Regions from separate parts of the Mongoliitalea daihaiensis genome, predicted to be linked through region 1. Evidence: riboswitches for the same ligand, from Rfam matches in the RefSeq annotation. Region 1 holds a riboswitch; each other region holds the start of a gene.
What was found. A riboswitch is a leader RNA that binds a small molecule or an ion and turns the genes downstream of it on or off. The one in region 1 is predicted to bind S-adenosylmethionine.
Positions count from the first base shown of each region.

Region 2: it holds a riboswitch for S-adenosylmethionine, as region 1 does, so the genes downstream of both, IPZ59_RS11850 (homoserine O-acetyltransferase family protein) here and IPZ59_RS12985 (homocysteine S-methyltransferase family protein) in region 1, are expected to answer to the same signal.
Region 3: it holds a riboswitch for S-adenosylmethionine, as region 1 does, so the genes downstream of both, IPZ59_RS07410 (O-acetylhomoserine aminocarboxypropyltransferase/cysteine synthase family protein) here and IPZ59_RS12985 (homocysteine S-methyltransferase family protein) in region 1, are expected to answer to the same signal.
Region 4: it holds a riboswitch for S-adenosylmethionine, as region 1 does, so the genes downstream of both, IPZ59_RS11180 (trans-sulfuration enzyme family protein) here and IPZ59_RS12985 (homocysteine S-methyltransferase family protein) in region 1, are expected to answer to the same signal.

Region 1 covers NZ_CP063779.1:3,065,279-3,072,789, forward strand. Annotated here, with positions in the region: gene IPZ59_RS12970 (PAS domain S-box protein) at 1-974, shown strand, start outside; gene IPZ59_RS12975 (hypothetical protein) at 1,020-2,327, shown strand; gene IPZ59_RS12980 (RidA family protein) at 2,324-2,887, opposite strand; SAM riboswitch class I at 3,012-3,111, shown strand; gene IPZ59_RS12985 (homocysteine S-methyltransferase family protein) at 3,167-4,213, shown strand; gene metH (methionine synthase) at 4,206-6,908, shown strand; gene metF (methylenetetrahydrofolate reductase [NAD(P)H]) at 6,933-7,511, shown strand, end outside.
Region 2 covers NZ_CP063779.1:2,818,335-2,825,845, forward strand. Annotated here, with positions in the region: gene IPZ59_RS11830 (efflux RND transporter permease subunit) at 1-1,197, shown strand, start outside; gene IPZ59_RS11835 (UpxY family transcription antiterminator) at 1,331-1,831, shown strand; gene IPZ59_RS11840 (VOC family protein) at 1,828-2,220, opposite strand; gene IPZ59_RS11845 (DUF4221 family protein) at 2,348-3,466, shown strand; gene IPZ59_RS11850 (homoserine O-acetyltransferase family protein) at 3,470-4,525, opposite strand; SAM riboswitch class I at 4,663-4,772, opposite strand; gene IPZ59_RS11855 (succinate dehydrogenase/fumarate reductase iron-sulfur subunit) at 4,849-5,580, opposite strand; gene IPZ59_RS11860 (fumarate reductase/succinate dehydrogenase flavoprotein subunit) at 5,583-7,484, opposite strand.
Region 3 covers NZ_CP063779.1:1,744,556-1,752,066, reverse strand. Annotated here, with positions in the region: gene IPZ59_RS07425 (threonine aldolase family protein) at 124-1,143, opposite strand; gene IPZ59_RS07420 (glycerophosphodiester phosphodiesterase family protein) at 1,925-2,863, opposite strand; gene IPZ59_RS07415 (DUF2721 domain-containing protein) at 2,856-3,302, opposite strand; SAM riboswitch class I at 3,524-3,629, shown strand; gene IPZ59_RS07410 (O-acetylhomoserine aminocarboxypropyltransferase/cysteine synthase family protein) at 3,785-5,083, shown strand; gene IPZ59_RS07405 (6-bladed beta-propeller) at 5,329-6,450, opposite strand; gene IPZ59_RS07400 (nucleotidyltransferase family protein) at 7,102-7,383, shown strand; gene IPZ59_RS07395 (hypothetical protein) at 7,438-7,511, shown strand, end outside.
Region 4 covers NZ_CP063779.1:2,656,951-2,664,461, reverse strand. Annotated here, with positions in the region: gene msrB (peptide-methionine (R)-S-oxide reductase MsrB) at 1-824, shown strand, start outside; gene IPZ59_RS11190 (alpha-ketoglutarate-dependent dioxygenase AlkB family protein) at 813-1,412, opposite strand; gene IPZ59_RS11185 (hypothetical protein) at 1,513-1,923, shown strand; SAM riboswitch class I at 2,035-2,137, shown strand; gene IPZ59_RS11180 (trans-sulfuration enzyme family protein) at 2,343-3,512, shown strand; gene IPZ59_RS11175 (hypothetical protein) at 3,866-4,117, opposite strand; gene IPZ59_RS11170 (endonuclease/exonuclease/phosphatase family protein) at 4,343-5,185, opposite strand; gene bglX (beta-glucosidase BglX) at 5,192-7,489, opposite strand.

The DNA of each region.
Region 1 (7,511 bases):
ATGATATTTTGGATTTCAATAAGATGGAGTCAGGGAAGTTGCAAATAGAGTATATATCCATCGACTTAAAAAATCTGATAGGAAGAATGCTTGCTTCCTATAAGTTTCAAGCCAGGGAAAAAGAATTGCAGATCATTTTTGAATACGATGATCAAATCCCAAGTACGCTCTTAGGAGACCCCGTAAGAATTGGACAAATCATCAATAACCTTGTTTCCAATGCAATTAAATTCACTGAAAAGGGCTTTGTAAGGGTAGCCGTAATACCTAAGAAGTCAAATGCCGAATCGATAGAACTAGAATTTATTATTCAGGATAGCGGTATTGGGATACCTCCAGATAAGTTGATGCATATTTTTGATGCATTTACGCAAGCGAGCACTGAGACAACCCGTAAATTCGGTGGAACTGGTTTGGGTCTTGCCATTGTAAAAAAGCTTATTCAGCTTTTTGGAAGTGAGATAATGGTCAAGAGCGAGCTAAATAAAGGGACGAGCGTCAGTTTTGTGTTGACACTTCCAAAAGCCAAAATAGCAATCGACTCCTCTGTCCCAAAGATAGTGCAAGTAAAAGAGAGTCTACTGAATGCTCATATTTTGATTGCGGAAGACAATATTGTCAATCAACTGATGATCAAGAAATTTATGAAAAAGTGGGGGGTAGGAGATTTTACCATTGTCAATGATGGAGAAGAGGCAATCGAAATTTTGCAAAAAGAAAGTTTTGATCTAATTGTACTAGATCTTCAGATGCCCAAAAAGGATGGGATTGAGGTAGCCAAGTTCGTGCGTACACATTCAGATAAGATTTTACGAACATTACCGATCATAGCAATGACAGCCTCTCCTTGGGAGGAGATTCAGGAGCAGTTTGAGGCTTTAAAAATGAACGATTATGTGCCTAAACCTTTTAATCCTGACAGCATGTATGCTAAACTGGTCAAACACTTGCAACATAATTTGAGTAATTCTTGATGTTTGCCCAACATTAGGCGTATTTTTGAGTACAAAATTGGTGCGATGAAAAAAATTGTAGGGCTTCTAATCAGTCTTTTGTTTTTCCACGAACTACATGCCCAAAGTAATTTGAGCAATCGTTCGACTTTTTATGGAACTATTGGGACGACTAGTGCTAATTTGAGGGAGTTTAATAATCTATTGGAAGACAAAGGGTTAAGTTCTTTGAGAAAGGGGTACTCCAATTATACAATTGGGTATATGGCCCGGTTCAATGATTTTATTTTAGGCCTTGAAGTAATCCAAAGTACGAGCCCTCGAGCAGACTTTGATGATTATCAAATCGGTTACCGAACCTCGCGGGCGATGCTAAACGTGGGTTTTTCTTTTACCGAAGAGGGAAGGTTTCAATTGATTCATTACATGGCTATTGGAACTGGCTCATTGAATTTTCAAATGATTAATCCCGAGGAGCCATCAACTTTTAATCAGTTTATGACAGACCCAAGGCAAGGATTTATTTTGAGAGATGGAGATATTCACCGTGGTAGTTTGAATTTGACAGGTTTTCTAACAGAATTCGGTTTTCATTTAGCATATGATTTTCCGATCCCTGGAAGAAATGAAGCCTTGGAACTGATTGCGAAGTTTGGGTATTCCTTTTCACCATTTGAAGATTCATGGAAACTCAATGGCATGAGTTTTAGCTCTACGCAGAGTGGAGCGTTTTTGCGAGTGGGGGCAGGGATATCTATCCCAGATCATAATTACTTTTATAAAGATGCCGATATAGGGGTTCATTTTTTGGGAAGTATGAATTTTACCAGTCCTACAAATCTCAATGAAAAATTAGCAGAGAACGGCCTAAATACCTTTGGAGGCAGACCAAATAATTGGGGATTGAAGGTTCTTGGATATAACAAAGATTGGTTATATGGAGTCGATTTGTATAACCTCGGCATGAGTGGACAAGCCAATGAACAGTACAATCATACCCTCAACTCCGTCCGACTTTATGCCAATCTAGGGAAAAAGTTTTTTGAATTCAAAAACATTGAAATGGGTGTTCTGGGAGGTCTTGGATATGGAAATCTTCGCTATACCTTGATAAACCCATCCAAACCGGATTTTCCTACGTTGTTTGAAAACCCCAATTTTGATGGGAGACTTACAGGCAGGGGATTGATGGTCAAGCCAGAGGTATATCTTGGATATGGGCTTCCGCTGGCTTTAGGTAAATTCTTTAAATTATTTGCAGCAGTACATGCAGGATACGAGCAGCCTATAGGTGCCTACAGATTAGGAGATCTAGGTATGAGCTCTTACATGAGCAATCCCTATGTGCAATTCAGTATTGGTATCAGGCCTTAGTCCTCTACTTCTACGATCAGTTCGATCTCTACAGCAAAACCTAATGGAAGGGAGTTCATGCCGACAGCGGATCGGGCATGTTTTCCCTTTTCCCCAAAAACATCTACCATCAAATCGGAAAATCCATTGATTACTTGTGGGTGCTGAGTGAAATCACTGTCAGCATGGACCATGCCGAATACCTTCACAATTTGTTTTACTCGATTCAAATCTCCAAGTTCTGCCTTCAATACGGCTAATTGTGCAATGCCGGTCAATCTTGCAGCTTCTCTTCCTTCATCTATACTTAGATCCTTTCCAACTTTTCCTAGTATATACCCTCCTTCTGGAAGTTGAGGTCCTTTCCCAGCTAAAAATAGGAGATTTCCTGTCCGAACAACATGTACGTAATTTGCAAGGGGTGTGGAAAGTTCAGGTAGGAAAATTCCCAGTTCTTGGAGTTTTGCCTCCGCGTCCCAGGTATTATTTTCAGCTGCAGGTGAGCTTGGAGTTCGTGTTACACCATCATTATTTGGTGTACAACCAAGAATAAAGAGCCCTATTATAATCAAATATCTCATGGGATGTTTTTTTTATTTACAATTTAAGCAATGTTTCTCCTCAATTTTGAAGATTTCATTTTTTTGAAGGTATAATTTTGTAAAAAAGTCCAATAAATTCACCTTTTGTCCGTACTTTTGAGCTTGCTTATCGAGAAAGACTGAGGGATGGGCCCTATGACGTCTTAGCAACCTGTATTCAAGGTGCTAACTCCCCTTCCGGAAATGCCGGAAAAAGATGAGCGGTTGATTCTCTTTTTATCTTCCGGTTCTACTCGTATAAGCTTTTTATGAACGATTATGAAAAACAGAACGGAACAGTTATTATCACTTGCGCAACAAAAAGTCTTGATCTTAGATGGAGCCATGGGCACCATGATTCAGCGCTACAAGCTATCGGAACAGGATTTCAGAACGCCCGAACTAGCCAATCATCCCAAACCATTGAAAGGGAATAATGACTTGTTGTCCCTTTCCCGACCTGACATCATCAAGGCAATCCATGCTGCTTATTTTGAAGCAGGTGCAGATATCATCGAAACCAACACGTTTTCAGGAACATCCATTGCACAGGAAGATTATGGACTTTCTCAGCTGGCGTATACGATCAATTTTGAATCAGCCAAAATTGCCCGAGAAGTTGCGGATGAATTTTCAGCTAAAAATCCAGCTTGCCCTCGGTTTGTAGCAGGTGCATTGGGTCCAACCAATAGGACTGCATCTCTTTCTCCGGATGTCAACGACCCAGGGTATCGTGCGATTACATTCGATCAATTGGTAACTGCTTATGAAGAACAAGTAAAAGGATTGTTGGATGGGGGATCAGATATCTTATTGGTGGAAACCATTTTCGATACACTCAATGCAAAAGCGGCATTGTATGCAATTCAAGAAGTCTTTGAGCAGCGAAACATTCCTTTAAATCCCGAAGAGGGTGGGATTCCTGTCATGATTTCTGGCACTATTACAGATGCTTCGGGACGAACGCTTTCTGGGCAAACTACTGAGGCTTTTTTAATCTCTGTATCTCATGTGCCTCTGTTTTCAGTAGGATTAAATTGTGCCTTGGGCGCCAAAGAACTGAGACCATATCTGAAGGTTTTGGCTGAAAATGCTCCATTTCTGGTATCTGCATATCCCAATGCAGGGTTACCCAATGAATTTGGTCAATATGATCAGGGCGCAACAGAAATGGCAGATCAGATTGAGGTCTTTTTGAAAGAAGGCTTTGTGAATATTTTGGGGGGATGTTGTGGGACTACTCCAGAGCATATTCAGGCGATTGCAAGTATAGCGGCTAATTATAGTCCCCGAAGAAGAACATTTGAAGTAGAACGTGATGAGTAAGATCAGAAATAGTCAAGTTTTGAAATTATCTGGTTTGGAGCCATTGGTTTTCACACCTGAAATCAATTTTGTCAACGTAGGAGAGCGAACCAACGTGACAGGCTCCAAAAAATTTGCCCGTTTGATTCTCAACAGTCAATACGATGAGGCCTTGGATGTGGCTTTGGATCAGGTTAGAGGTGGAGCACAGGTCTTGGATGTGTGTATGGATGAAGGGATGTTGGATGGAGTGGCTGCTATGACACGCTTTTTAAATTTGATTGCTTCCGAACCGGAAATCAGCCGTATTCCTATTATGATTGATTCTTCTAGATGGGAGATTATTGTGGCAGGATTGAAATGTGTGCAAGGGAAGAGTATTGTGAATTCCATCAGTTTGAAAAATGGAGAAGCGGAATTCATTCATCAAGCAAAAACCATCAAGAAATTTGGAGCAGCGGTGGTAGTGATGGCTTTTGATGAAAAAGGCCAAGCTGATACATACGAGCGGAGAGTGGAGATATGTAAACGCAGTTATGATTTGTTGGTGGAGGTGGTCAACTTCAATCCACATGACATCATCTTTGATCCGAATATATTCCCGGTAGCTACCGGCATGGAAGAACATAGACGCAACGCTTTGGATTTTTTCTTGGCTACTCAATGGATCAAGCAAAATCTCCCTGGAGCAAAGGTCAGTGGAGGGGTGAGTAATGTCAGTTTTTCTTTCCGTGGCAATGACCGAGTACGGGAAGCCATGCATGCGGCATTTTTGTACCATGCTATCAAACATGGAATGGATATGGGAATTGTCAATCCCACGATGTTGGAAGTATACGATGATATTCCAAAGGATTTATTGGAAAAGGTAGAAGATGTACTTTTTGATCGAAAGGATACCGCGACTGAAGCCTTGTTGGAGTTTGCCGAAACAGTCAAATCAGCTGGTAAAAAAGAGGTAGTCAATGAGGCTTGGCGCTCAGATAATGTAGAAAAAAGAATTGAACATGCGCTAATCAAAGGAATCATTGACCATGTTATTGAAGATACAGAGGAGGCCCGTGTGAAATATGTAAATCCATTGAAAGTCATCGAAGGGCCGTTGATGGATGGGATGAATGTGGTGGGTGATCTCTTTGGCGAAGGTAAAATGTTTTTGCCGCAGGTGGTAAAATCTGCACGGGTGATGAAAAAAGCCGTAGCCTACCTTGAGCCCTTTATGCCCAAAGCTGGGGACGCTGATTTTAATGCTGAACAAAGCAGTGTGAAGAAGATTTTGTTAGCTACTGTCAAGGGGGACGTACACGATATAGGGAAAAATATCGTGGGAGTTGTGTTGGCTTGTAACAGTTATCATATCATCGATTTAGGAGTAATGGTAGAGGCTCAAAAAATCATCGATGAGGCTATTAAAAACAAGGTGGATATCATTGGTCTTTCAGGTTTGATAACCCCTTCATTGGATGAAATGGTCAATGTGGCAGCTGAGATGGAGCGACAAGGCTTAAAGATTCCTTTACTGATTGGTGGAGCTACTACATCCCGTATACACACAGCTGTAAAGATTGATCCTGTATACTCTGGCACAGTCATCCATGTAACGGATGCTTCCAAATCGGTTCCAATTGCCGGTGAGTCGATTTCAGAAGAAACGAAGGAAGCCTACCATTTGCAGATTAAAGAAACCTATCAACGCTTGCGCGAAGAGCATGAGGCCAAACAACAAGTGAAACAATTGGTTTCCTACGCTCAAGCTAAAGATAATCCAGTGTTCATTGATTGGGAGCATTACAATCCAGTGAAACCTATTCAGACAGGGATTACGGTGTTGGATGATTTGGACTTGTCTTTATTGAGATCTTACATCGATTGGACACCATTCTTTAGTACGTGGATGTTGTCGGGTAGATTTCCGAAAATATTGGAAGATCCTGTGGTAGGTGAAGAAGCTAAGCGACTTTATCAAGAGGCTAATCGCATGCTGGATTCAATTATTGAAGAACAATGGTTAAAAGCAAAAGCGGTTGTAGGCTTATTTCCTGTTCAACGAAGGGAAGATGATGTGGAAGTTGTGGGAGTGGACAAAGAATATTACTTCCACTTTTTACGTCAACAAGGAAAAAAGGGGAGAGGAGTTCCTAATCGTTCCCTAGCCGACTATCTACATCCAGATAGAGAAGATTACATGGGTGGCTTTGCCATCACCACAGGATGGGGAATAGAGAAAAAATTAGCGGAGTTTCAAGCCACTCACGATGATTATCATGACATCATGTTGAAGGCCTTGGCTGACCGATTGGCCGAAGCTGGAGCCGAATATCTGCACGAATTGGTTCGTAAAGAATTGTGGGGGTATGCGCCAGATGAAAATCTAACTAATGAGTTTTTGATCAAAGAAGAATATACAGGGATACGTCCAGCTCCGGGGTATCCGGCATGTCCTGAGCATTCAGAAAAGCGCACGCTTTTTGACTTGCTTCGGGTAGAGGAACTTACAGGAATTACCCTGACGGATTCTTTTGCCATGTATCCGACATCTTCTGTATCTGGATTTTACTTCGGACATCCTGAAAGTAAGTATTTTGGATTAGGAAAAATCGGAGAAGATCAAGTGGAAGATTATGCCAAACGGAAAGGAGTTTCCAAGCAACAAGCAGAAAAATGGTTATCCCCAAATTTAGCATATACTCCAATGCTTGTAACAGTTGAAAATTAAGTATTTGATAGCAACGTAGCAGTTATGAAAATTACAGAATATATCTCTCAGGCAGAAAAAACGCTATTTTCTTTTGAAATTTTACCGCCATTAAAAGGGCAAAGCATGCAGGATTTGTGTGATGGCATAGCTCCATTGATGGATTTTAAGCCCCCCTTCGTAGATGTCACTTACCATCGGGAAGAGTTTATTTACAAGAAACATCCCAACGGACTTTTGGAACGTGTGGCTACCAAAAAGAGGCCAGGAACTGTTGGTATTTGTGCAGCGATCATGAATCGCTTTCATGTAGATGCAGTACCTCATTTGCTATGTGGAGGTTTTACCAAAGAGGAAACAGAGAATGCTTTGATTGATTTAAACTTTATTGGTGTACAAAATGTCCTTGCACTGAGAGGTGATGCTCCCAAGACAGCAAATAAGTTTGTACCAGAAGAAGGAGGCCATGCATTTACCAAAGATTTGGTGAAACAAATCATTGGAATGAATCATGGCAAGTACCTGCACGAAGAGACGGAAACTAGCTTCCATACTGATTTTTGTGTGGGGGTAGGTGGTTATCCAGAAAAGCACTTTGAAGCACCAAGTTTGCGTACGGATCTT
Region 2 (7,511 bases), 250 kb from region 1:
CCAATCAATATTGAAGTAAGCGGCGAGGACTTTGGAAAATTAATTGTTTTTGAAGGTCAGTTAAGAGAAGCATTGATTTCGGCAAATATTCCTGGTATTGAAGAATTAAAATCTGATTTAGAGCTTGGAAGTCCAGAAGTAGTATTGAATATTGATCGGGAGAATGCCCGTAGATTCGGATTATCAACTTCTCAGATTGCCACTGAATTGAGAACAGCTTTGTTTGGACAGGAAGTTTCCAAGTTTAAAGAGGGTGAGGATGATTTCCCAATTCAACTCCGGTTGAAAGATGAATATCGCTATGATTTGGCATCACTTGTAAATAAGAAAATCAATTTCCGTGATAAGCTAGGTAACAAAAAAGAAGTGCCTATTTCAGCAGTTGCTAAATTAGAGTATGGCTCTACATTTGGATCGGTCAAACGTAAAGATTTGAACAAGGTTATTACCATCTTCTCCAATGTATTAGATGGATACAATCCTACAGAGATCAATAATGAATTGAAGCAGCTTGTTGCCAACTACTCCGTTCCGGATGGAATATCGGTTAAATTCACAGGTGAACAGGAAGAACAAGCAAAATCTACGGAGTTTTTGATGAGAGCCTTGTTTATTGCTGTTTCTGTAATATTCCTGATTATTGTCGCTCAGTTTAATTCGGTAACCACACCATTTATCATTATGGCTTCAGTTGTCCTGAGTACCATTGGTGTATTCTTAGGCCTAGTTATTTTCAACATGGATTTTGTGGTAATTATGACTGGTATTGGAATCATTTCCTTAGCGGGTGTCGTTGTCAACAATGCCATCGTCTTGATTGACTATACCAATTTGGTGCGTGAGCGAAGAAGAGAGGAACTAGGAATCAAAGAAGGTGAATACCTTTCTTACCAAGAGTTGCTGAATAGTATTATTCAGGGTGGTAAAACTAGGCTAAGACCAGTATTGCTGACAGCAATTACAACTGTACTAGGACTTATCCCACTTGCTATCGGGATGAATATCAACTTTGCTACATTGCTGAGTGAATTTGATCCACAATTCTATATTGGAGGAGATAATGCAGATTTCTGGGGACCGATGGCATGGACTGTAATATTTGGTCTAACCTTTGCAACCTTCCTTACGTTAGTAATTGTACCTGTCATGTATTTGTTGGCGGACAAACTGAATATGCTTATTCGCAGATTTAAATAACATGATTTAATAAAGGTTGGTGGTTTTTAATTGTTTAAACCCTTGAGATAATAGCTCAAGGGTTTTTTACTTTTAAGGACGTGGAAAGAGACTTCTTTTTTGATTACTTTTGAAGCTGCTAGGAATAAAAATTATGAGTGATTTGAATTGGTTTGTGCTATATACAACCTCCCGAGCGGAGAAGAAAGTGGCGCAACGATTACAAGAAAAAGGATTGGAAGTGTACTTGCCATTGATAGAAGAGTTGCGTCAATGGTCTGATCGTAAAAAGAAAGTTCAAAAAGCCCTATTCAATGGGTATTTGTTTGTTAAAACAAGCAGAACCAATCTTTGGGAATCCTTGCAGGTACCTGGTGCTGTGAAGTTTGTTCATTTTGCAGGTGAGCATGCTACTGTACGAGAGGAAGAAATCAAAACCATTCAACGGATTTTGGAAACAGGTGTAGCAGTTGAGACCGAATCTGGTGAAATAGAAAAAGGTCAGCTAGTGAAAATTGTAGGAGGTGCTTTGGAAGGAATGGAAGGGGAGTGCATCAATAAAGGGAATAAGGACTATTTCATCATCCGCATTCCAGGGATTGCTCAAAATATGCTAGTAAACCTTCCCCGAAAGTTTTTGCAGGTAATGCCCTAATATTCCCAAATTCCTTTGGGTACGATCTCCAATACGTGCCCAAAAGGGTCTTCAAAATAAAAACTTTGAAGATTATCTCTCCAGCCTTGTTCATGTGTGATATTGATGCCCTTAGCCAATAGCTTTGATTTTGTTTGTAGATAATCTTTTTTATTGACTTCGAATGCGATGTGCTGCTTGCCTTTAGCATAATGCGCTGGGAGTGAAGTCTCTTTAGCTGTCACCTCAGGAATAAAGCATAGTAAGACAGAAGTACCACAGCGAAAGAAAATATGCCTTCCACTTACTTTTGAAATCATGGGCATTTCCAACGTGTCACCATAGAAATCCTCTGCCAAATCCAAATCGGAAATGTACAAGCAAATTTCTTTGATTTGTGTGAATTTCATGGGATTAAACTAGTAAAAAAGTAAGATTTGTCCAATGAAATTTGTTTGAGCTTATGTCTGTACATGTAAGTGGTTAAAAAATTAGTTGCATAGTTGAAACTTAATTTTTAAATTTAAATTAAAAACGATGATTCGACACTTTTTCTTCGCTGTAATTGGATTGCTGCTGCTATCCTGTGGTACTAAATCCGACAAAATCGATGCGCTCATTTTTGAATTGACAGGACAAACCAAGCAGCTCCAGTTACCAGAAGGTTGGGGACAGTTTAATCTTGGATGGAGGGTGTCGCCCGCTGGCAACATCTTAGTGATTAACAATCCTACTTCGGAAATTGCCATTTATAAGGACATTGAGGATGCATCTCCTTTGGTTATCAAGTTAGAAGAAGATGGTCCAGATGGTTTAGACGGACCTAGACAGGATATTCAATGGGGGTATGATGAGTCATTTTGGGTTTCGACTTTTGGCGATAAACTAATTCAATTCGATGCAGAAGGCACTATTCTTCAACGGGTTTCTATACCCACTGAGAGGCTTTTGGCTCAAAATGTTTCACTTTTGAATTTTAATTTTATTGTGGAGGAATCTAGTATTTACTTTCCTGCGGCACCGTTGACATTTGCTTGGAATACCTTAAGTGTAGAAGAAATTCAAAAAACACCTAATTTGCTTCGTTTGGATTTGGAATCGAATGAAATCAGTGTTGTTTCCACTTACTCTACCGATTTTTTAGGAACTAACCTGAATAAAAATATCATGCCTACCTTATTTAGAGGACTGAATGGTGCAGTAATCATCAATCACAATTTTAAGGATATTTGGGCCTTCCAAGAAGGAGAATTGCTGCAAAAAGAAGTTTCTTTTAGTCAATTTTCCCCTATGCCTCCTTCCTCTTCAAAAGATATTTTTGAAGATATGGATGAAATTATGCGGTTGTTAAATTATTCAGATGCTTATTGGGAGCTCTTTCCATTACCAAAACAGCAATTGCTTGCTAGAATTGTAAAGTTTGAGGAAAAACCTGAAGAAGAGGTTTTTGGAATGGAATTTATTCCTTCCAAATGGGGAATGATTTTGGTGAACTCTACCTATGAAAAGCAAGGTGAATTCTTGTTTCCTTCAAATTCCTACAATCCTCAATTACTTTATTCCGATCTGGCAGGAATGTGGGTTTGCACGACACATCCCAACCGAGCGGATATAGAAGAGGGCGTATTGGTCTTCGAGCTTTTGATTACCAAGTAACCCTCAAAGCGTATCTTCTAAATAGAAACTACTGAGAATATAACTCATTTGTTCATATTCTATAAGAAATGCATCATGTCCCAAATGAGAGCTAATTTCCCGATAGGTTCCTTTGGGTACATTCTTAGCAATGAATTGGGATTCTTCCTTTAAAAACAGCATATCGGTATCCACCCCAATGGCCAAAACCTTGCTAGGTATTTGTTGTAAGGCTAATGTCAGTCCGCCTCTTTTTCTTCCCAAGTCATGGGAGTCCATCGATTTGCTCAAGGCCCAGTAAGAAAAAGCATTGAAGCGCTGGGAAAGTTTCTGACCTTGGTATTGGAGGTAAGAGGAGATGCGGTAGTTGTCCAGTTTTTCTTCTTGATCTTCTTGTTTGAGTTCAAAATCTTTGGGATGCCGATAGGAAAGCATGGCTATGGCGCGTGCTGTCTTGAGGCCTTCTTTGCCAGCATTTGGCTGCCGTTCGCCCCAGGTACAATCAGAAGCGATGGCCATTCGCTGCGTTTCGTTAAAGCCCCGTATCCATGGCGTAGCTTTGGCATTAGATGCTATGATAATGCTGTGTCTAACTCGATCTTGGAGGAGATATGACCATTCCAATCCTACTTGACCTCCCAAGGAACCACCAATAATGGTGTCTATGCTCTCAATTTCAAGATGTTGTCTCAGCAAGTCCAAAGAATTCGCCATATCTCGGGGTGTGACATGCGGGAAGTCATAATAATAGAAATCTCCGGTAATTGGGTTCACTGAAAGGGGAGAGGTACTGCCATAACTGGAACCCAATAAATTAGCACAGATAATAAAATGCTTGGATGGATCATAGAAGCGGTCCTCACCGATGAGTCCACTCCACCAATCTGATACCTTTGCATCGCCTGTTAATGCATGGATAACCCATATCACATTGTCTTTGGAAGCATTGAGATTACCCATGGTCGTATAGGATAACTCAAATTCGGGTAAAACTTCTCCGGATTCTAGTGTAAAGGATTCACGATGGATAAAGGTATCTTGACTCATATCGATGGTATAATAACTGCTGATCAAATTCATGGGAAAGGTAAACTAAGAAGATGTAACACAAGTAAATGCGATTGGCCCAAAGCCAATGGAAGAAACGAATAGGATTAATCGTTTGCTTTTGAATAAGATGTGTTAATGCTGTATGGGTATACGTATCATAACTGTTGAATTTATAGTTCCGAAGGGAGATATTCCAATCGGCAGGAATTGGCACCTTTCCACACGGATGGTTGCCAGAGGGTCTCAGAGCCTGTCTCTCGCCTCTTCTATATAAATCCAAGCACTAAAAAGTGAAAGGATACTGCAAAGTAATAGTTGGAATTTGGATTATCCAACGATTACTAAATATTTTTTTAAGCTTTCCAATATTCTGAATTCATCCGTACGATATTCGCAACAGAAATCCCTTGTGGACAGACTGCTTCACAGGCTTTGGTCATGGTGCAAGAGCCAAAGCCTTCCGCATCCATTTGAGCTACCATGGATTTGACGCGCTTACCAGCTTCTACACTTCCTTGTGGCAACATGGCTAAATGACTGATTTTGGCCCCTGTAAAGAGAGCTGCACTGGCATTTTTACACATAGCTACACAAGCACCACAACCGATACATGCAGCTGAGTCAAAAGCTTCTTCGGCTAATTCATGTGAGATTCGGGTACTGTTAGCTTCAGGAGCTTGCCCTGTATTGACACTGATGTAGCCACCGGCCATGATGATACGATCAAAAGCTCTCCGGTCTATACAAAGGTCTTTTTTGATGGGGAAGGCTTTGGCACGGAAAGGCTCGATGACTAAAGTTTCTCCACTTTTAAAACTTCTCAAATGGGTTTGACAAGTAGTCACACCTTTTTCCGGGCTATGAATATTTCCATTGATAACAAAGCCACATTGTCCACAGATACCTTCTCTACAATCTGAGTCAAATGCTACAGGTTCCTTGCCTTCCAAAATGAGCTGCTCATTTAACACATCCAACATCTCTGGTACTGACATCTCTGGATGTAAATCAATCAACTCATACGTTTCAAATGATCCTTTGGATACATTGGATGCTTGTCTCCATATTTTTAATGTTAGTTTCATCATCAGGTGTAGGTACGTTCTTGTGGTTTGATAAATTCAAAATGTAAGTCTTCCTTGTGGAGTTTAAAGTTGCCATCTGCATATTCCCATGCAGATACAAATTGATAGTTTAAATCATCCCTTTTGGCTTCTCCTCCGGGAGTTTGATGTTCTACTCTAAAGTGTGCGCCACAGGATTCCTCGCGTTGCAAAGCATCGTGGAAGATTAACTGAGCAAGTTCTAAATAGTCTTCAACTCGGGCGGCTTTTTCCAATTCCATGTTCAATTGTTTGGCATTACCGGGGACTTTTAAATGGGTGTAGAATTCTTGTTGCAGGGCTTTGATTTTTTCAAGTCCTGCTTCCATGACGGATTTTTCACGAGCTAGCCCACATTCTTTGGTAAGGATGGTTCCTAATGCTCTGTGGAATTGTTCGGCAGTTTTATTACCGCCGATCTGAAGCAATCGTTGGATTCGTTTTTCGGTTTCTAAGCGTTCGATAGTGCCAAATTCATGATGTGGAGTTTCGGAAGGCTTTTCCCCTGCTAGGTAATTCATGACTGTATGCGGAGCAATAAAATACCCATCCACACATGCTTGTAGCAGGGAGTTGGCACCTAGCCTATTGGCTCCATGATCTGCAAAATTTGCTTCTCCTAGAACAAATAAACCCGGGATGGTGCTTTGTAATTCGTAATCTACCCATAATCCTCCCATCGAGAAATGAGCGGACGGTGATATCAGCATGGGGGAGCTATAAGTGTTGACCCCCGTAATCTTTTCATACATATCGAATAGATTGCCATAGCGTTTTTGGATGGTTTCTTTTCCATCTCGTTGAATAGCTGTCTGGAAATCCAAGTACACAGCATTTTTCATGGGTCCTACTCCTTTACCTGCATCAATTTGCTCTTTTGCAGCACGGGAGGAAATGTCTCTGGGAGCAAGGTTTCCATAGGAAGGATACTTTCGTTCAAGGTAATAATCCCTTTCTTCTTCTGGTATATCTTGAGGAGCTCTTGTATCGTGGGCTTTGAGCGGTACCCAGATTCTTCCATCATTGCGAAGAGACTCCGACATCAAGGTCAATTTGGATTGATGATTTCCCAGTTGAGGTAGGGAAGTAGGATGAAATTGTGTCCAACTTGGAGCAGCAAAATAAGCCCCTTTTCTATGCGCTCTCCAGATGGCTGAGCCATTACAATTCATTGCAAGTGTAGAAAGGTAGTAAATCTTGCCATATCCTCCGGTTGCTAAAATCACGGCATCTGCTTGATGAGTACTGAGCTCTCCAGTTTCCAAATTTCTAGCAATAATTCCTTTAGCTTTTCCATTCTCCAAGACCAAATCCATCATTTCATGACAGGTATTCAGTTGAACTTGCTGTAATGCAACTTGTCGCATCAAGGCTTGGTAGGCCCCTTGCAGCAATTGCTGTCCAGTCTGACCTCGAGCGTAGAATGTACGGCTAACTTGCACTCCTCCAAAAGATCTGTTGCTTAGATAGCCTCCATATTCCCTCGCAAAAGGTACTCCTTGTGCTACGGCTTGGTCTATCAAGGCCATGGAGCACTCTGCCATTCGGAAAACATTGGCTTCCCTCGACCGAAAATCACCTCCTTTGAGGGTGTCGTAAAACATACGCCACACACTGTCCCCGTCATTTTTGTAACCTTTAGCAGCATTGATGCCTCCTTGAGCTGCTACACTATGGGCTCTACGGGGGCTTTCATGATAGGTAAATACCTCACATTGAAAACCGAGTTCTGCCATACTTGCAGCAATGGCACTACCTGCCAAGCCTGTCCCTACGACAATTACTTTATATTTCCTGCGGTTGGCTGGATTGATCAGACGGGCTTTTGCAATGTACCATTCCCATTTTTTATCTAAAGGCCCCTCTGGAATTCTTGGATTCATCATATAAAGAAAAATGTTAGTCTACTAATT
Region 3 (7,511 bases), 1.3 Mb from region 1:
CTTACTCGCCCCTAATATATCACCGATACTTGTGCTGAGCTTGTCATAGCAGGCATATATCCATTTATTTCGCGCAAGCATATATCAATCGCTACCCCTCATTATTTCTCTTTGCCTAAAGTATCATACAACTAATCCAGCCATTCTCCTCCCAAACTCCTCCAACTGCGCATCTCCAAAATCTAAATGGGTAACAAAGCGAATCTGATCTGGACCGAATTTTACTGCAAAGATCTGTTGTTCCCGCAGCTTTTCGAGCATGGCTTCCGGACTGATTCCTTGCAAGCGGGCAATTACAATATTGGTCATCACAGGAAAAACTTCCGATACCAAGGGATGCTTTTCCAAAAACTGACCAATAGCTTTCGCACGGGCATGATCTTCGGAAAGTCTATCGACATGATGATCGAGAGCATAGTTCGCTGCTGCAGCTAGGTAACCTGCCTGACGCATGCCTCCACCGAACGACTTCCGAATTTTACGAGCACGCTTGATAGCCTGCTTACTGCCAAGAAGCACAGAACCTATCGGGCAACCCAACCCTTTACTCAAACAAATGGAAATCGTGTCAAACTGCCCTCCCCAATCCAACGGTTTCTCACCAGTCACCACCAAGGCATTGAATAAGCGGGCTCCATCCAAGTGAAGGGCAATTCCTTTTTCTCTGCACAAACTGCTGATCGGACGCACTTCATCCAAGGTATAGATACTGCCTCCACCTTTGTTCATGGTGTTTTCTAGGGAAACCAAACTTGTCTCACAAGCATGCACATCGTCTGGACTGATGGCTGCCGCAATATCTGAAACAGTAATTTTACCATACGGACCATCGAGTAATTTGACCGAAGCATGGGCATTGGCCATAATGCCTCCCGCCTCATACAAATAGATGTGGGAATGTTTATGACAGATGACCTCCTGATGAGGCCCTGCATGTAGCTTGATGGCAATTTGATTAGTCATGGTGCCGGATGGGCAAAACAAGCCTGCCTCCATCCCAAAAAGTGAAGCCAGTTTTGCTTCCAAAGCATTGACAGTGGGGTCTTCCCCAAATACATCATCCCCTACTTCCGCAGCCCACATGGCTTCCAACATACCTCTAGTAGGCTTTGTAAGGGTGTCTGAACGTAGATCGATTGTCATAGTAGTTGATTGAGTGATTAGTTGATTGAGTGATTGGTTGGGGTCGACGGTCCACTGTCGACTGTCCACAGTTAGATGGTGGTTGAAATACGATTATTCTTTTTTATTTCCTGAATCAATAATTAGTCGAAAGTTCGTAATTCGGCATTTGATATTCATCATTCGACATTTTTTTCTTCCTTAATACTTCAATTTCACAAGAAAATTACTTCACCTTCCAAACCTTTTGGGCAAGATTGCAAATTCCGAGTAGGCCCTGCCCTGAAAGGGCAAAACAACAGTAACCACGGGTCTCGACCCGTGGCCGAAAGCATCTACACCTTAGTGTCTGCCCTGACGGGGCAGCATTATTGATTTCTACTCTAGAGAGCGTTAGTACAAGCCCTTTTGGATTGATGATTAACCTAATCCCATCAACCATGGGTTTGTAGAACCCATGGTTATTATTTTGTAACCCTTTTCAGGGTTTGAGGTCCAAGCAATGAGAGTCTAATGTCTAGCATCTTGCTTCTCTCACCCTAATTTATAGTTAGTACCGATCCAACGTTCATCATTCAGCGTTCAACATTCATGATTCGAAATTTTCCTTCTCATTAATTCGATCCCCCTTAGAGGATTACAAATCCTCATTATCTCTAGTTCAAGATTGCAAATCTCGAACAGCACAGTCGTAAACCATAACCGTCAGTTCTCTACACGCCCCTGTCTTGATTCTTGATTCTTGCATCTTGTTTCTGCAACTTGATTCTTGCATCTTGTTTCTTGTCTCTTCACAACTATCCTATTGACCAAAATACTTCCCCTTCAAACTCTGCATAGGTATCAATCCTTCAATTGCCTTTGCTGCTTCAATGGGTCTATCAGTAGCCAAGATATCCGCACCATTTTGTACAAAACCAACATACAACTGATCTCCTCTAGCAATGGCGCTTCGGTCTAAGTTGCCTAGGGTGCCTAAGATGGTAAACACCCCGAGTTCGTGCAACTGCTGATTGAATGCCGCTGATCGCTCGGAGGTCCCTGTAAATGCAATCCAACGGTTTACAGGAATGCCTGAAGCTTGGAAACGTGCAAGTTCCTCCTCATTTCGGATACTCACCGACAACATCAAGTCTGAATGCAGGCGATGGATTTGTTGTGCTGCTTCCAAACTGTAAGTGATGACAGCTGCATATGGTTCAGCTTCATGCCTTTTGATGGCATCTACAATCATTTCAAAAGGAACCTCCCGCTTGATGTCTACTGTAAACAAGCTTTTTCCTTTCCCCCAAGCTAAAACTTCTTCCAAGGTTGGTACTTTAAAGTCAGTCACCGTTCCTTCTTTATCCACCAAGAATAAGTCTTGAATTTCTTCATAGGTGTGGTCAATAACTCGTCCTTTACCAGTAGTGGTCCGATCCAAGGTATTGTCATGCATCAAGACTAACACCGAGTCCTTGGTCAATGCTACATCAAATTCTATGATGGATGGAGTATGCTTCAAGGTGTTTTCGAAAGCCTCCAAAGAATTCTCTGGAAAGCCCGGATATGGGCCTCCCCGATGGGCGGAAACCATAGGAATTCTATCCGAAGACCAAGTATAAAAATCCTCAGTTTCTTGTAAATTTGTTAAGACAATTGTTTTTAAACGTTCTCCGCCCCAAGCTTCTTGAGCTTGTGTAACCGCGGCCTCCTTGCAAGATACAAGCAAAAAGAACCCTATAATCAGTAATTTATTCATCGTTTTTATCTTTTTTAAACCAAAAGCTTGAGGACCTTTTTTGAAATGCAGATTCCATATCCTGAATTTCTAAGGTCAGCGCTTGAGTTGAAATCAGGATTTCCACCATAGAAATTCCTAAAGACACCAATAAAGCCAACATGCTGCCAATAAATACATAATCTGCAGCCTCTTGGGCGTCAATAAAAATAAGAAACATACATATCACACAGAGCAAGAAACTCAAGACTCCGCACAACTGCATGTATTTGATCATGCTCAAGCGCTTTTTCAAGTTGTGAATTTGCTCAATAATTATCTCCTGCTCGGGATTTTCCAAGTATTTTTTGTGCAATCCCCGTATGAGATTAGCAATGGCCAAAAAGCGGTTTGTAAAAGCCAGCATCATCAACGTAATCGCAGAAAATAATAAGGCAGGGGTGGATAGTTGGAGCTCCATGGCTAGATTTTTTTGAATCTTAAAAGTGGGGAATAAAGCAGTAAAATAAAAATCGAATCTCAAAAGTTCCCGTGAAAAACAGGTTAGCTTAGGCATTTACTGCATAAAAACATCCTATTTTAAATAAAATACATAAACTCTATAATTTTTGTAGACTTTTATTTGCATTTGTGTCTAAGCATTCCTTTCTTTGCATCATCCTTTCACTTTTTAGGTGTTGGGATTTATACAGAAGAGGCGAGAGATGGGCTCTACGACCCTCTGGCAACCAATCGAACTATCGAAAAGGTGCCAATTCCCACCAAGCATTCCTTGGAACTATAAATTCTTGACCATATGATATACATTGCTTACTACCCTTTCTTATTCACTTGGCTTCATCTTGATTACAGATTAACGGTATCAACGATTGGCTTGCACGATAACATCTAGGTTTTCGGACCATAGTTAACTAATAATCATAAATTTAAACTTCAATATCCATGGCTTATCGATTTGAAACCTTGCAGCTACATGCAGGACAGAACCCCGACCCAACAACCAATTCCAGAGCGGTCCCCATTTATCAAACCACCTCCTACGTGTTCAATTCCGCTGAACACGGCGCAAATTTGTTTGCGCTAAAAGAGTTCGGGAATATCTATACCCGTATCATGAACCCCACCACAGATGTCTTCGAGCAGCGACTCGCAGCGTTGGAAGGTGGAGTAGCAGCGGTGGCAACTTCCTCAGGACAGGCAGCTCAATTCTTGGCCTTGAATAATATCATTCAGGCAGGAGAAAACTTTGTCTCCAGCCCTTCGCTCTATGGCGGTACCTACAATCAGTTTAAAGTGGCTTTCAAAAGAATCGGCATCACTGCCAAATTCGCCAAAGGGAACAATGCAGAAGATTTCGAACCATTGATTGATGAACATACCAAAGCTATCTATCTGGAAACCATCGGGAATCCTGAATTCAATATCCCAGACTTCGAAGCCTTTGCCAAACTGGCCCAGAAATACGACTTACCCTTGGTGGTGGATAACACCTTTGGAGCAGGAGGCTATTTATGCCAGCCAATTAAGCACGGAGCCAATATCGTCACTTCCTCTGCCACCAAGTGGATTGGAGGACACGGAACTTCCATAGGCGGCATCATCGTCGATGGAGGAAATTACAATTGGGGTAATGGCAAATTCCCACAATTCTCCGAACCATCAGAGGGCTATCATGGATTGAATTTCTGGGAAGTGTTTGGAGAAAACAATCCATTGGGATTACCCAATATTTCCTTTGCCATGAGGACCAGAGTAGAAGGATTGAGAGACTTTGGACCAGCCTTAAGCCCCTTCAATTCCTTTTTGTTGCTACAAGGACTGGAAACTCTCTCCCTGCGGGTGCAACGAACCGTAGAGAATGCTTTGGCATTGGCAACTTGGCTGGAAAACCATCCAAAAGTGCAGAAAGTAAACTATCCCGGACTCCCTTCCTCTCCCCATCATGCACTCGGCAAAAAATACCTGACTCATGGCTTTGGAGGAGTGTTGAGCTTCGAACTAAAAGGTGATAAAGAAAGCACCAGCCAGTTTATCAGTGAATTGAAATTGGTCTCTCACCTGGCAAATGTAGGCGATGCAAAAACCTTGATCATTCAACCATCTGCAACCACCCATCAGCAACTAAGCCAAGAAGAACAAACGGCTGCGGGAGTAACTCCAACCATGCTTCGGGTATCTTTGGGAATCGAGCACATTGAAGATATCAAAGAAGATTTCCAGCAGGCTTTTGATAAGCTCTAAATGCAAAAAAATACACCTGTCAGCGTATACATCTCCTGACAGGTGTACTTTTCTAATAAATGGGTAAGCGCAAAATAGCTACACGCTAGTCGGTCTCTAACTTTACGAAATAATGCCCATCTTCGATGTGGTATGGGTAATGGGGTGTTTTACCTAAGGCTTTATAGCTGCCTTGAGAAATGTCCAGTTACAAGACTTCATAGGGTACTCCAGTATACTATGTGTGTATATTTTTTAAAAATTTTTTACTTAAAAGAAAACAGCACCAAAACTTTATCTTCCCTATCGATATCATCAAAGCTTTCGAAGTTTTTCTTTATCGGACGAGTTTCCTTGATGCTTTTAATGTCTTTTGAATTCAAAGTTCCGATAAATTCACCTTCTTTTGTTACTCCTAGAATCCTCTCAATATAAGCTCCTTTCAAATGTTCAGAAAACAAATTTTTGGAGTCATATAAAACTTCATTTTTCATATCATAAATAAATACTTCAAATCCTTCAGAACTTAACCCCATAAAAGTGATATATTTTCCCACTTCATAAAGATCATTTATACCAGCCAAAGAGTTTGAATTCCAAAATTGCTGGAACTGTTCTTCATATGGTAAGGAAAAATAATCATTAGGAATTTTTCTCCTCCCAAAATCCACAGCAAATTTGACAGAAACCTCCTCTGTTTTATGATTGTATTCGTAAATAGTATCTCTTGCTCCAATGGAAAAAATGGCACGATCACCTGATTTAAAGAGAGAATTTACATTTACAATCGGTGAATTATCTAGCTTTTCGTCAAAAGGGACCCAACTTTTATCTAAGCCAAGCTTTTTATGCAAAACAACATTATCACTAAAATCCATATGTGACAGATTCAAAGTAAATCTATCTTTACCAAAGACCACAAATTCTTTTACATAGGAATTAGGACTTACCTTGAACTCTTCTATAAAACTACCTTTGGGATCGTAAACCATTTCCTTTGGCAAATCCATTGGTATTATCCAAAGTTTTTGATGTTCTTCATCCCAAATTACTTCTTGTATGAATTTAAATTCTTTTGGACCTACACCATGTTCATGAATGTGATTGATATATTCTCCATTTAAATCATAAATAAAAACAGCTTTACTATATGATTTATCACTAATAATAAAGTCCTCATCAGCATGAATTACTTTTTCTACATTCACGATTTGAGAGAATTGATTTTCTTTTAACCTAACTAGCCTTAAGCTTCCCACATCAAGCATATTAGAACTCAAATTATCTAATGAAATAGTAGAAATAGTATGTTGCTCTACATTTCTATCTGACAAAGTACAAGAAATGGCAAATGGAATTATAAACAGCAATGAAAGTATATTTTTCAACAAAGATTTAATTTTTTAAAAAGATACGATAGACATGATCTAAACTTAACAGAAGTCAATCAAAGAAATTTGGTTTCTTCTCCCAAGCTAAGAAAGAACATACGGCTAAACAAAACTAAAGATGCGAATAAGTGCAGAAGTAACTTATCCATACATTAAGAAATACGACAAAATTACAAATGAACCAAGTGTAGAAAATAGAATAACATATAAACTTCTTTTCGACAAACCACCTTCTTTCACTTTAAAACCTAATGCAGAGATACTTGCAATTAAAATTAAGGAAAGAAATACCCAGTTCAAATCGTCGGAATGCTGATTATATTTTTTATCACTAATAAAAACCAAGATTAAAAGGAAAGTTAGAAAGCTTAGAGGTTTTGATAATTTCATATGAATTTAATTGCTACTGGTTGAATTAAATACATTTACAAGATTAGTTTTCTGATTTTATTGAGTAAGTTAAGAAATTGATACAAATAAAATCTACCGTTTTCTCATAATTGATTTTGTTTTGGTTATACACATGGTCTCAGGAGGCTTTAAATGTATGGTAACCAATTCAGTTTACATGAAAAAATGTGCAAATTTTTAGGTTAGAATTTTTGAACACTTTAAATGAGGAAAAAATGATTCTGATAAATTAGTTTTATGCTAACACAACATCAAATAGAAATCATCAAAAATGTCACCAAGAAAGCCGAACCTACCCTAGTAGGCGTATTCGGATCGTATGCGCGTGGCGAAGAAAATGTACATAATGACATGGATATTTTGATTGATTTTGAACAACCTTTGGATTTATTGGAACTCATTGGCCTAGAACAAGAACTTTCAGAAGAATTAGGTATAAAAGTTGACCTTTTAACACCTCGATCTATCCATCAATTACTACAACCATATATTCAAAAAAACTTTATAAAAATCATTTAGGCTTTAGTTAATAAATACCTTATGTTTACGTTTATAACCTAAGCCAAAAAAATTATGAAGAAATCCTTATTCCTATCACTTCTTTTAACCCTTAGCTTTTTTTCTTTTGCCCAAGAATCCTCCAACAT
Region 4 (7,511 bases), 410 kb from region 1:
AAACGAGTCATCGGGAATCTGTACAAATCACATTTAATCCTGATGTTATTTCTTACTCGGAATTGGTAGACATCTTCTTTCAGCAATTCGATCCAACCGATGAAGGAGGTTCATTTTATGATAGAGGCTTCCAGTATTCTTCGGCCATTTTCTACCATGACAAAACCCAAAAAGAAGTAGCTGAGAAAGCAATCAAAGCATTGGACCAAGCGAAAATCTTTGATAAACCAATTGTCACTCCTGTAATCAAATTCACCAACTTCTACGAAGCTGAGGAATATCATCAGGATTATTACAAAAAAGAACCAGGAGAATATTATGCCTACAGAAGAGGTTCAGGAAGAGATGCATTCATCGCCAAACATTGGCCAGTGAATTTATCAGATCAGTATAAAAAACCTAATGATGCAGAGTTGAAAAAGCGCTTAACCAAGTTGCAATACGATGTTACGATGCACGAAGCGACTGAGCGCGCTTGGAACAATACGTACAATGATAACAAAGAAAAAGGCATTTATGTCTGCATTGTTTCAGGTGCTCCTCTATTCAGCAGTGCCGACAAATATGAAAGTTATTCTGGGTGGCCTTCTTTTACTAAACCAATTGACGCTCGGTTGATTGACAAGCCGACAGACTCAACTTATGGTATGCTACGAGTGGAAGTCCGAAGCAAATTAGGCGAATCACACTTAGGCCATGTATTCAATGATGGGCCGGAACCAACCAATCTTCGCTATTGCATGAATTCTGCTGCTATGAAGTTTATACCCTTAGCAGATATGGATAAAGAAGGTTATGGAACCTACAAATGGTTAGTACAGTAATTTTCGAAAAGTTAAATTAATTCTACCCCCCAAAACCTTTTTGGTTTTGGGGATTTGATGTTCCCAATAGTGCTGACACTCCCCCTTCATTAAGAGCAGCGATCCATTTTCCAAGGCTATAGATTGCTTCATCGATTTTGTTTGATAGTGCCGCAATTGAAATGCTCTGGATGCCCCAAAACTTACGGATGCAATAGTTGGGTTTTCTCCGAGAACTTTTTCATTATCCCTATGCCAGCCCATACTATCAGCCCCATGACGGTAATAATTCAATAAAACATGGGTGAAGGTCTCCTCAGACACTTGCTCCACGGCCTTTTTGATTTCTAACAAAAAATCTGTCCATGCAACAGGAATCATTTCAATGCCAGAGTATCCATAGGGTCTCTCAGGATCACCATACAAAGCTGTGAGTCTAGGTTGCATCACTTGTTTGCCAAACATCCATATAGGTTCTTGCTTCCAAGCAATTTCCTGTGTCAAACGATGCCAATAAGTCCTGCACTGTTCATCACTGAAAAATGCTTGATAATAGAAGGCCTCCCCTTGGGCGGGTAATAAATTACGATCCGATGAAAACTGAAACATTTGCATGGTATTGAAATAAAATTTGAGGACAGAATGTTTTTAAGATTGTAAAATGAAAGCAGCTTTTCTTACATTTATTGGAATTTAAACACAGCATATCATGGGAAAATTTTTAAAAGTAAGCATTCCAATAATCATCCTCGTATTGGTAGCCTTGGTATATTGGCGATATTTCTTCGTATTCGGAGAAGGAGTCAAAGGAGGAACACTCAATTATTTTGAAAAAAAAGGATTTGTTTTTAAGACTTGGGAAGGACGCTTGGTTCAGGATGGCTTTCAAAGTCCATCGGCAGGTGCTCTTCAAAGTAATGAATTTAGATTCAGTGCCCAAGGAGATGAAGTAGCCCAGCAATTGGAAAGAGCAAGTGGTCGCTTTGTGGAACTACGCTACAAGGAATATCTGAGCCCACTTCCTTGGAGAGGAGCTGCAAAATTTGTGGTCTACGAAGTTTTAGAAGTAGGAGATCGGGAGACCAATTCCAAGAAAGATATTCCAGCGATGACCAACTAGCCTTTCGAGACTCTTTGATCATATAGATTCAAAGGACATTCTCTTGAAAAGCCATTAACAAATTTGCTTTTCAAGGAGACTGTCCTTTTCTTTGTGCCAGATTCTTTATCGAATTTATAAAGAAGAGGTAAGAGACCAGGCTCCGTGACCCTCTGGCAACCATTCCCCCTCAAGGAAAAGGTGCCAAAACCTGCCCCTAGGGGAACTATAAATTGACGATTATGTACAAAACAATTACTACCTTCAACCTTACTTTCTTTCCTTTATCGGAACATCTTACCGGTATTTTTAATGGATCTACTAGCAGGCGTCATACAAGCGCAAGCGAGTATAGGAGTAATTTAGATCGTCATCACCTACCCTTACCAGTATCCTTCCATAGTTTAAAAAAAACAATAACTCATTGATTAAGCAATCCCATGTCTAATTTTGAAACCAACGCTATCCGAAATATCCCTAGTAATCCCAATCAACGGGAGCACTCCATCCCTATTTCATTGACCTCTTCTTTTACCTTTGAAAGTGCAGAAGAAGCCCGTCAACTGTTTGCCGAAGAAGTGGAGGGAAATATCTATTCCCGATACTCCAATCCTAATACTGCAGAATTGATTCATAAATTATGCGTGGCTGAAGAAACGGAAGCGGGAATCGCCACTGCCTCAGGAATGGCAGCAATGTTTGGTTCAATAGCATCTCTTTTACAGCAGGGAGACCATATCTTGGCTGCACGCTCCTTATTTGGATCTACACACCAACTGTTGACTAAAGTATTTCCTAAATGGGGCATAACCTCCACCTATGGGGATATTTCAGACTATCAAAATTGGGATCAGTTAGTGCAGCCAACTACCAAAATGCTTTTTTTAGAAACGCCATCCAATCCAGGTTTGGAGATCATTGATTTGGAATGGGCTGGAAAATTTGCTGCTGCCCATAACCTAATTTTGGTGGTCGACAATTGCTTTGCCACCCCTTATCTGCAGCAACCTGCCAAATGGGGAGCCCATATAGTGACACATTCAGCAACAAAATTCATTGACGGACAAGGACGAGTGTTGGGAGGATTGATTTTGGGAACTAAGGAATTGATGGATGAAGTCACTTACTTCACCCGACACACTGGACCTTCTATGTCTCCTTTCAATGCTTGGGTGTTGTCAAAAAGCATGGAGACTTTGGCCGTGAGAATGGACAGGCATTGCAGCAATGCATTGGCAGTAGCTTCATACTTCCAAGAAAGTAAGGATATAGAATTTGTCAAATATCCATTTCTTCCTAGCCATCCCCAGTATGAGCTAGCAAAAAAGCAAATGAAATTGGGGGGCGGTATCATCACGCTCAATCTACATGGTGGTTTGGTGAGAGCCCAACGCTTCATTGATCAGTTACAGATGATTTCTATCACGCCCAATCTCGGTGATAGCCGCAGCATTGTCACCCATCCTGCCTCCACTACTCATAGCAAACTTAGTCCGGAAGAGCGTGCTCTGGTAAGGATCACCGATGGTTTGGTACGGATTTCGGTAGGTCTGGAGCATCAGGATGATATTATTGCTGATATTGAGCGGGCGTTGGAGAAGTCGAGGTAAGATATTGGAATAGATTGATTTTGAGGGGTAGAGAGTGATATGTACTGACGCGATATAAATTGATACATGGTTAGCGGCGATGTAATTGTGCGTGTTAAATAGACGATTAATCTTTGAAAAACACCCGCTGCCTGCTGTCCGAGATTTGCAATCTCGGACTGGAGATAATGGGGATTTGCATTCCCTCTTTATTTGTGTAATTCATGTAGGGAATTTATGGGATTTTTGGTCAGGGGTGTAGCGGATTATGCTTTTCATGCGTACTAGCTATAATCAGACTGTTGACAGATGAAAAATCCAATCAAACTACTATTCTTACTCTGTTTTTTATTGACAAGTTCCTGCGAATTGTTTCACCGCAATGATCCTTTGATATGCACTTTAGACACAGCTTTTTGTAATCCTTTGTTACTAGATGACCAAGATAAGATAGGGATTCCTGTAGATGCTTTTCTAGGGAGCTTACCTTCTAATCTATCTGAAACAGAAATAGTCGATAGACTTAAAAAATGGATAATTTGTAAAAGTTGTGTAGTCTCTATTGATTTTTCTTGTGTTTCTTGTTTGTTTTCATTTCCTCCCCAAAGCCGAATAGGATTTTCCATCACAAAAGATGGTCAGAGACAAACCTTAGCACTTGATATACTGATGAGCGAACAGCCGAGGTTTATGAGGGTATTTGAGCTCTTGGATTGATTAGTTGATCGAGTAAGAAAGCCTACTTGCTCAGCTAAGTTATAAAAAATCAATATTTCCATCATCAAAAATTAGTACCGATTCATTCAAACCCTTCATCCTCTTAACGCAAATTTAAAGGCTCCTGATTGAGTCTATTTGAACCATATTCTTGCAAAAACCGGAAAGTGATCAGAGGGGTATTTTTTTCCATAATTGTCAGACAAAACAGCATATTTTGTTACACCTATTTGCTCACTGACAAAAATATAATCAATCCTTCTATCGGGCATCATGTCCCAGTTAAAGGCATTAAACGTACCGATAGGCCCATGAGGCGCTTGCTCTGACAGCTCATAACTATCCTTTAAAAAATCAGATTGAATGATGGTCTTATACGCTATGTTATCAGGTGTCACATTCAAATCTCCCATGAAAATAACTGGATCGTTCTTACTATTAAGCTCTTTAATTTTTCCCATGATCAGTTTACTGCTTTCTTCTCTAGCTTTTTGTCCAACATGATCATAGTGGGCATTGAATACCCAAAAAACGATCCCCTCCTCTGTTTGAAATTGACCAAAAGAGCAAATTCTATTCATGGCAGCATCCCAACCGACGCTTGGAATAGTTGGAGTTTCAGATAACCAAAAGTCTCCCTTTTGAAGTAATTTAAATGTGAGGGGATCATAAAATATTGCACTATGCTCCCCTGTATTTCCACCATCATCTCTGCCACTTCCTATAAATGCATACCCTAAATTTTGTGCAAGATCTTCAAGCTGATTATTCAGCCCTTCTTGTGTACCAAAAATGGCTATCTCATGAAAATTGATCAAGGAAACTAAATGGGGCAATCTATCTTTCCATAAATTACCTGTGTCTCCAGGATTATCAAACCTTATATTATAGCTTGCAATTGTGTAAGATTGGGCCATTAAGGCATTGGTATACCCGATCAATATCAGAGCAAAGATGATCGACATGTAGTTCTTCATAGTCTTCTAATTTTTCCAGCTAATTGTTTTGGATTTTACTTGTTGAGAATCACCTCCTATCATAATTTCAAAATCACCAGATTCCCAAACATAATTTAAGTCATAGTCATAAAACTTCAAATGCTTCACGGTGATTTCAAATTCAACCAGCTTGGTCTGTCCTATCTCTAATTGGATTTTCTGAAATCCTTTGAGCTCCTTGACTGGCCTCGTGACACTAGCAACTTTATCTCTGATGTAGAGCTGGACAACTTCTTGACCACTATATTGACCTATATTGGTCACTGGAATTTTAACTAACAATTTATCATCTCCTTTCAGCTCCACTTTATTAAACTCCATTTCTCCATACTGAAATGAAGTATAACTCAATCCAAATCCAAATGGATACAGTGGCTCATTAGTCACATCGAGATAATTGGACCTGAATTTCTCAAACCACTTTCCTTCTGCAAGAGGTCTCCCAGTATTTTTATGGTTGTAATAAAGAGGAATCTGACCAACATTTTGAGGAAATGTCATCGTTAATTTACCGGAAGGGTTTACTTCTCCAAATAAGGCATCAGCAATAGCATCCCCTGCTTCTGAACCAGCAAACCAAACATTTAAAATTGCTGGAATATTTTCCTTCTCCCATCCCAAACCAATCGGTCTTCCTGTAAAAAGAACTACTATCACAGGTTTACCTGTCTTATGAAGAGCTTTTAGTAAGTTTCTTTGATTTTCAGGAAGTTCTATAGTTGTCAGACTGGAGGACTCCCCACTCATTTCAGCTGATTCACCTACTGCTGCTATAATGACATCGGCATCTTTGGCAGCTACTAAAGCTTCCTCTATCAATATTTGTTCTGATCTAGGATCCCTATAGGTCGGTTTTCCAAAAATACTCACTCTTGACTCCAACAGAGAGTCGACAACCACATTTGATCCTTTGGCATAGGAAATTAAAGCCCCATCTCCCAAGGCATTTTCAAGACCTTTTCTTAAAGAAATGGACTCGCCGAAGTTGCCAGCAACAGACCATGTTCCGGACATGTTTTCGGCATTGTCTGCCATGGGACCCACTAAGGCAATTTTACTACCTTTCTTAAGTGGTAATGTTCCATTGTCGTTTTTCAACAAAACAAAGGTCTGAGAGGCAATTTCTCTTGCTCTTTTTCTGTTATCATCGCTGAAAACTTCCTTTTTTGCTCTTTCAGGATCCGCATATCGATAAGGATCCTCAAACAATCCCAATTTTAATTTTGCTATTAGAATTCTTCTACAGGCATCATCGATATCTTTTTCTGAAATCTTCCCTTGTTGAAGAGCGCTTTTTAACGTAGTAAGGAAGCCTTCACTTACCATATCCATATCTACTCCTGCTTTCAAAGCCAATGCCGACACATGGTCCAAATCTCCGATCCCGTGGTCAATCATTTCTTCAATAGCTGTGTAGTCAGTAACTACGAAGCCATCAAATCCCCAATCCTCTCGTAATACTTGTGTCATCAACCATCTATTAGCACTTGCGGGTATTCCATCCACCTCATTGAATGCCGTCATTACTGTACCTACCCCAGCATCGATTGCAGCTTTGTAAGGAGGAAAGTATTCATTATACATTCGGATCTTACTCATATCAACCGTATTATAATCCCTTCCAGCCTCTCCTGCTCCATACAAGGCAAAATGCTTTACACAAGCCATTATGGTATTTTCCAAACTCAGATCATTCCCTTGATAACCCTCCACCATTGCTTTGGCTATCTGTGAAGCAAGATAGGGATCTTCTCCATTTCCTTCTGAAACTCTCCCCCATCTAGGATCTCTGGAGATATCAGTCATAGGTGAAAAAGTCCAGCTAATCCCATCAGCACTTGCCTCATTGGCTGCAATCCTAGCTGTTTCTTTGATCAAATCCATATCCCAACTACTGGATAAGCCCAATGGAATTGGAAATATGGTCTCATATCCATGAATTACATCCATTCCAAATAAAAGGGGAATTCCAAGCCGACTTTCTTCAACTGCAAGGCGCTGAACTTCCCTGATTTTTTCAGCTGATTTCAAATTAAAAAGGCCACCCACCTGTCCATTTTTTATTTTTTCAGCAACATTGGAATTGCTGGCTTGTCCCGTGGTAATGTCTCCTGCGGCAGGAAGGTTCAATTGACCTATTTTCTCGTCTAATGTCATCAAAGCCATTATAGAATCTGCTCGATGTCGAAAAACCTCTTCTCTATCGCCATCCCTTACTTCAGACTTATGTGTACAATTAAACCCACTAAGTAAAATGAGTACAACTAATGCATATTTGATCATATTATAATGCTTTAAATTAACC